Linked DNA regions of Paraburkholderia bryophila. The protein of the gene in region 1 interacts with the protein of each later gene in a pairwise test. Links are inferred from orthologs where the notes say so. Each region holds a gene or a part of one and is shown in the gene's direction. Other genes may lie near its edges.

The links.
Region 2: the proteins of pheT (region 1) and secD interact in binary tests that used the Escherichia coli proteins (3 or more experiments, as listed by UniProt). The link is inferred for Paraburkholderia bryophila from one-to-one orthologs.

What each region holds. Positions count from the first base shown.
Region 1 is NZ_JACCAS010000001.1:4,286,750-4,290,094, forward strand. What follows is about bases 79-3,103. They hold pheT (phenylalanine--tRNA ligase subunit beta), read left to right. Parts: upstream 79-385; coding sequence 386-2,821; downstream 2,822-3,103. Other genes in these bases: pheS (phenylalanine--tRNA ligase subunit alpha), read left to right, coding at 79-243; GGD40_RS19265 (integration host factor subunit alpha), read left to right, coding at 2,891-3,103. Also shown: more of pheS, read left to right, coding at 1-78; more of GGD40_RS19265, read left to right, coding at 3,104-3,301.
Region 2 is NZ_JACCAS010000001.1:2,257,663-2,260,953, forward strand. Bases 244-3,214 are described here. They hold secD (protein translocase subunit SecD), read left to right. Parts: upstream 244-682; coding sequence 683-2,746; downstream 2,747-3,214. Other genes in these bases: yajC (preprotein translocase subunit YajC), read left to right, coding at 244-567; secF (protein translocase subunit SecF), read left to right, coding at 2,765-3,214. Outside these bases: more of yajC, read left to right, coding at 238-243; more of secF, read left to right, coding at 3,215-3,291. UniProt on the Escherichia coli protein: Part of the Sec protein translocase complex. Interacts with the SecYEG preprotein conducting channel. SecDF uses the proton motive force (PMF) to complete protein translocation after the ATP-dependent function of SecA.

The sequences.
Region 1 (3,345 bases):
GAACCGTCGGCTGAAATCGACATGCTGTTCGAAACGGGCAAGAACGCCGGCAAGTGGCTCGAAATTTCGGGCTCCGGCCAGGTGCATCCCACGGTGATTCGCAACATGGGTCTCGACCCGGAGCGCTATATCGGCTTCGCGTTCGGCAGTGGCCTCGAACGGCTCACCATGTTGCGCTACGGCGTGCAAGACCTGCGTCTGTTCTTCGAAAACGACCTGCGTTTCCTGCGTCAATTCGCCTGAACCGCGCGGTCGAACGCGACAAGCATAGAGCGCGAATGGCATGCAAAGCGTGCCGTTCGCAGCGTCCCCGGCAGAGTCCAGAGAAGCACCAAGGCAGCATCGCCGGACGTGGACCTAACCTGATCAGAACGTACACAGAACCATGCAATTCCCGGAATCCTGGCTGAGAACCTTTGTCGATCCGCAACTGACGACCGACCAACTGTCGCACGCGCTGACAATGGCCGGTCTCGAAGTTGAAGACCTGCGGCCGGCTGCGCCGCCGACCTCGAAGATCGTTGTCGGCCAGGTGCTGGAAGTCGTCAAGCACCCGGACGCGGACAAGCTCAACGTGTGTCAGGTCGACGCCGGCACGGGCGCGACGCTGAACATCGTGTGCGGTGCGCCGAACGTGGCGCCGGGCATCAAGGTGCCGGTCGCATTGGTGGGCGCGCAATTGCCGCCGGCCGAAGAGGGCGCTGCGCCGTTCGCGATCAAGCTCTCGAAGCTGCGTGGCGTGGAAAGCCAGGGCATGCTCTGCTCGGCACGTGAACTCAAACTGTCGGAAGACCATAGCGGCCTGATGATCCTGCCGGAAGATACGCCGATCGGCCAGGACATCCGCGAAACGCTCAATCTCGACGACACGATTTTCGAAATCAAGTTGACGCCGAACAAGGCGGATTGTCTGTCGGTGTTCGGCGTGGCGCGCGAAACGTCGGCGATCACCGGTGCATCGTTGCGCCCGCTCGAGATCAAGCCGGCGCAAGTCACGCTCGACGAAACGCTGCCCGTCAAAATCTCGGCGCCGGATCTGTGCGGCCGCTTCTCGGGTCGCGTGATTCGCGGCGTGAATGCGCGCGCGAAGTCGCCGCAATGGATGGTGCAGCGTCTCGAACGTTCGGGTCAACGCAGCATCTCCGCGCTGGTCGATATCTCGAACTACGTGATGCTCGAACTGGGCCGTCCGTCGCACGTGTTCGATCTGGACAAGATCCACGGCGGCATGGACGTGCGTTGGGGTCGCCCCGGCGAAACGCTCAAGCTGTTGAACGGCAACACGGTCGAGCTCGACGAAACCGTCGGCGTGATCGCGGACGAGCAGCACATTGAAAGTCTCGCCGGCATCATGGGCGGCGACAGCACGGCGGTCACGCTCGACACCACGAACATCTACCTGGAAGCCGCGTTCTGGTGGCCGGATAGCATTCGTGGCCGCTCGCGCAAGTACAACTTCTCGACCGATGCGGGCCATCGCTTCGAACGCGGCGTCGACTACGCGACCACGGTCGAGCACATCGAACGCATCACGCAACTGATCCTCGACATCTGCGGCGGCGCGGCCGGTCCGGTCGACGACCAGATCGTCAACGTGCCGAAGCGCGAGCCGGTGAAGATGCGTGTGTCGCGTGCGAACCGCATCATCGGCATCAAGATCGACGCGGATGAAATCGCGCAAATCTTCACGCGTCTCGGCCTCACGTTCGAGCGCAACGACGACACGTTCTCAGTGATGCCGCCGTCGTACCGCTTCGACATTGAAATCGAAGAAGACCTGATCGAAGAAGTCGCGCGTATCTACGGCTTCGAAAAGATCCCCGCGCGTCCGCCGGTTGCGACCAGCGAAATGCTCGCGACCAACGAAACGCAGCGTTCGATCCACGTGATCCGCCACGCACTCGCCGCGCGCGATTACGCGGAAACGGTGAACTTCAGTTTCGTCGACGCTGAGTGGGAACAGGACTTCGCGGGCAACGACAAGCCGGTGCGTTTGCTCAATCCGATAGCAAGCCAGTTGTCGGTCATGCGCACCACGCTGTTCGGCAGCCTGATCCACGTGCTGCGCACGAACCTGAATCGCCGCGCCGCGGATCGCGTGCGCGTGTTCGAAGCCGGCCGCGTGTTCCTGCATGATCCGTCGATCAAGGCCGGCGAACTCACGGTGGAAGGTTTCGCGCAGCCGAAGATGATCGGCGCGCTCGCCTACGGCCCGGCGCTCGACGAGCAGTGGGGCGCGTCCACGCGCACGGTCGACTACTTCGACGTGAAGGGCGATCTCGAAGCCTTGCTGGCGCCGGCAGTGGCACGTTTCGTGAAAGCGGAACATCCGGCGCTGCATCCGGGACGCAGTGCGCGTATCGAAGTGAATGGCCGCGCAGTCGGCTGGATTGGCGAAATGCATCCGCGCTGGATGCAGAAATATGATTTGCCGCATGCGCCGATTCTGTTTGAAATCGAATCGGAAGCATTAATGCAGCGCGTATTGCCCACTCCCGCGGACGTGTCTAAATTCCCGCCGGTGCGTCGTGATATTGCGGTAGTCGTCGATCAGAAAATCGAGGTTCAGGCGCTGCTGGACGAGCTGCAGAAGGCGCAATCCGAACCGGCTTGCAAGAGCGTTCAGAAGGTTGTGCTTTTCGACGAATTCCGTCCAAAATCAAACACTTCCGGCGGTCTAGCCGCTCATGAGAAAAGCCTTGCGTTCCGTGTGACCTTGCAAGATACTGGCGGAACCCTTCAGGATGAGACGGTCGATCTGGCCATTCAAACTCTAGTGGAACGTCTGGCTCGAGTATATGGCGCACGGTTGCGCGGATAACCCGCATTTAACAATTGCACGGCTGTTTCCGCATCCTTTGTTTTTTGCTTGGCGCGCCATTTGATAGATATGAATGAAATGAACTCGAGTGATTTCGAAGCCCTTCTTACGGCGCAACGCAGCGCCATGATTCGCGATATTCCGACATCACCCGCCGTCGTTTCTGCTGAAACGCCGACGCTCACCAAAGCTGAACTTGCCGAGTTGCTGTTCGACAATGTCGGGCTCAACAAGCGGGAAGCGAAAGACATGGTCGAAGCGTTCTTCGAGGTGATCCGCGACGCGCTGGAGAGTGGCGACAGCGTGAAGTTGTCGGGCTTCGGCAACTTCCAGTTGCGCGACAAACCCCAGCGTCCCGGCAGAAATCCGAAGACCGGCGAGGCGATTCCGATCGCCGCGCGCCGGGTTGTGACGTTCCATGCGAGTCAAAAGCTGAAGGCACTGGTTGAGAACGGCGCTGAAGCGAGCTTCGCGCGCTGATCGACTGGCGCATTCCTGCGCAACCCACCACGACGGCTAACTGA
Region 2 (3,291 bases), 2.0 Mb from region 1 along the record:
CTGTAGACGCCCGCCGGACAAGCCTGCACGACCCTTCGCCTCGCCCCGGATCGCGCCCGCAAAAACGGCGCGCCGGGATTCGCCGACCAACACATTACAATTGCATTACGCACTATGCGTAATGCGCGGTATCGGCTTGATCGCAAAGCCGATTCGCCGCGCCGACCCACGTCAGGCGGATGGTAGAATAACCGGCTGATTTTTTTGATCGTTTTGATTTATAACGGAGAGACCAACGTGTCGTTCATTTCCAATGCCTTCGCCCAAGGCACAGCAACAGGTGGCATTGAATCGAACCTGATGAGCTTCCTGCCGCTGATCCTGATGTTCGGCGTGCTGTACTTCATCATGATTCGCCCGCAAATGAAGCGCCAGAAAGAACACCGCAACATGCTCTCGGCCATGGCCAAGGGCGACGAAGTGGTGACGAACGGCGGCATCGTCGGCAAGGTGACCAAGGTGGGTGAAGCTTACGTCGGCGTCGAAATCTCGGAAGGCACGGAAATCACCGTGCAAAAAGCGTCGGTAACGACGATTCTCCCGAAGGGCACGATCAAGTCGCTGTAAGGCCTGCTCTCTCGCGTCCGGCGCGGCCTCGCCGGCGATCCATGCACACCGCTGAATCGCCCGCGCTCATCGCCGGACGCATCGCTTCCAAGCCAACCTTCCCGTTGGACCACTCATGAATCGTTACCCCCTCTGGAAATACGCCGTGATGCTGGTGGCTCTGGTCATCGGCCTCGTGTACACGCTGCCCAACCTGTTCGGCGAAGCGCCGGCGGTGCAGGTGTCGAGCGGCAAGGCAACGGTCAAGCTCGACTCGACCACGCTGTCGGCTGTCGAAGCCGCGCTCGCCGCGAATCAGATCAAGCCTGACGACGTCACGTTCGACAACTCGTCGACCAACGCGAACATTCGCGTGCGTCTGCCGGACACCGACACGCAACTGCGCGTGAAGGACCTGTTGCAAAAGTCGCTGAATGCCGACCCGACCGACCCGCAATTCGTCGTCGCGCTGAATCTGCAGAGCGCGTCGCCGCACTGGCTGACCGCGCTGCACGCGCTGCCGATGTACCTCGGTCTCGATCTGCGCGGCGGGGTGCACTTCCTGCTGCAAGTCGACATGGCCGGCGCGCTGAACAAGAAGCTCGACTCCGACGCTTCCGACGCACGCACACTGCTGCGCGACAACAACATCCGCGACGGCGGTGTGAACCGCGTGAACCAGACGGTGGTGATCAATTTCGCCGACCAGGCCACGGCGGACGCCGCGCTCAAGCAACTGAGCCGCGGTATCGGCGAACTCCAGTGGGCCACGCAAACCGGCACCGACGGTAGCGTGCAACTGGTCGGTACGTTCACGCCGGCCGTGCAGCGGACCGTGCAGGACGCCGCGCTCAAGCAGAACATCACCACGCTGCACAACCGCGTGAACGAACTCGGCGTCGCCGAGCCGGTGATCCAGCAGCAAGGCTCCGACCGCATCGTGGTCGAACTGCCGGGCGTGCAGGACACGGCGAAGGCGAAAGACATCATCGGCCGTACGGCTACGCTCGAAGCGCGTCTGGCCGATCCGGTCAACACCCACCCGCAACCGGGCGATCCGGTGCCGCCGGGCGACGAGCTGTTCACGCAAGGCAACCAGACGCCGGTGCTGCTGCGCAAGCAGATCATCTTCACCGGCGACCGGATTATCGACGCGTCGGCGGGCTTCGACGAGCATCAGCGTCCGTCCGTCAACATCCGTCTGGATTCGGCCGGTGGCCGCGCGGTGCGTAGCGTGTCGCGCGACAACATCGGCAAGCCGATGGCCATGGTGCTGTTCGAAAAGGGCAAGGGCGAAGTGCTGACAGTGGCGACCATCCAGTCGGAACTGGGCGACCGCTTCCAGATCACCGGCCAGGCCACGCCGCAAGGCGCCGCCGACCTCGCGCTGCTGCTGCGCGCCGGTTCGCTGGCCGCGCCGATGGACATCATCGAAGAACGCACCATTGGCCCGAGCCTCGGCGCGGACAACATCAAGAAGGGCTTCCACTCGGTCGTGTGGGGCTTCGCGGCAATCGCCGTCTTCATGGTCGCGTACTACATGCTGTTCGGCGTGATCTCGGTGATCGGCCTGTCGGTCAACCTGCTGCTGCTGATCGCGGTGCTGTCCATGCTGCAGGCCACGCTCACCTTGCCGGGCATCGCCGCTATCGCGCTCGCGCTCGGTATGGCGATCGACTCGAACGTGCTGATCAACGAACGCGTGCGTGAAGAACTGCGCCACGGCGCGCCGCCGCAACTGGCTATCCAGAACGGCTACGCGCACGCCTGGGCGACGATTCTCGACTCGAACGTCACCACGCTGATCGCCGGCCTCGCGCTGCTCGCCTTCGGCTCCGGCCCGGTGCGCGGCTTTGCGATGGTTCACTGTATCGGCATCTTGACGTCGATGTTCTCGGCCGTGTTCTTCTCGCGCGGTCTCGTGAACCTCTGGTACGGCGGCAAGAAGAAGCTGAAGTCGCTGGCCATCGGTCAGGTGTGGCGTCCGGAGTCGGCGCCCGCAGGCGCGGCCGCTTACCTCGGTAACGAAGACGCCGACACCGACACCGCGCAAGCCGTCGCTGCCGTGACCGCCAAGCCCAAGGGCAAGGCGGCCGTGGCCCAGGCACGCGCGGCCGGCAAGCCGACGGTGCGCCGCCGCAATGCGGACGCTTCGAACGCGACGCAGAACACGCCGCAGAAACCGGGTTCATCCCGCTGAGTCCCGGAGAACTAGACCATGGAATTTTTCCGCTTTCGCAAAGACGTTCCGTTCATGCAGCGTGCGTTGATTTTCAACGCGATCTCGCTGCTGACGTTCGTTGCCGCTGTATTTTTCCTGCTGCATCGCGGGCTGCATCTGTCGGTGGAGTTCACCGGCGGTACGGTCGTCGAAGTCCAGTATCCGGGCGCCGCGCCGCTCGAACCGGTGCGCGCCAGTCTGGCCAAGCTTGGTTATGCCGACGCTCAGGTGCAGAACTTCGGCACCTCGCGCGACGTGCTGATCCGTCTGCCGCTCAAGCAGGGCTTCACGTCCGCGCAACAGAGCGATCAGGTGATGGGCGCACTGAAAACCGACACGCCTGAAGTGCAGTTGCAGCGCGTCGAGTTCGTCGGTCCGCAGGTCGGCAAGGAACTCGCCACCGACGGCCTGCTCGCGCTCGCGTGCGTGGTGGTCGGCATCGTGATCTACCTGTCGTTCCGCTTTGAATGGAAGTACGCAATCGCCGGCGTGATCGCGAACTTGCACGACGTGATCATCATTCT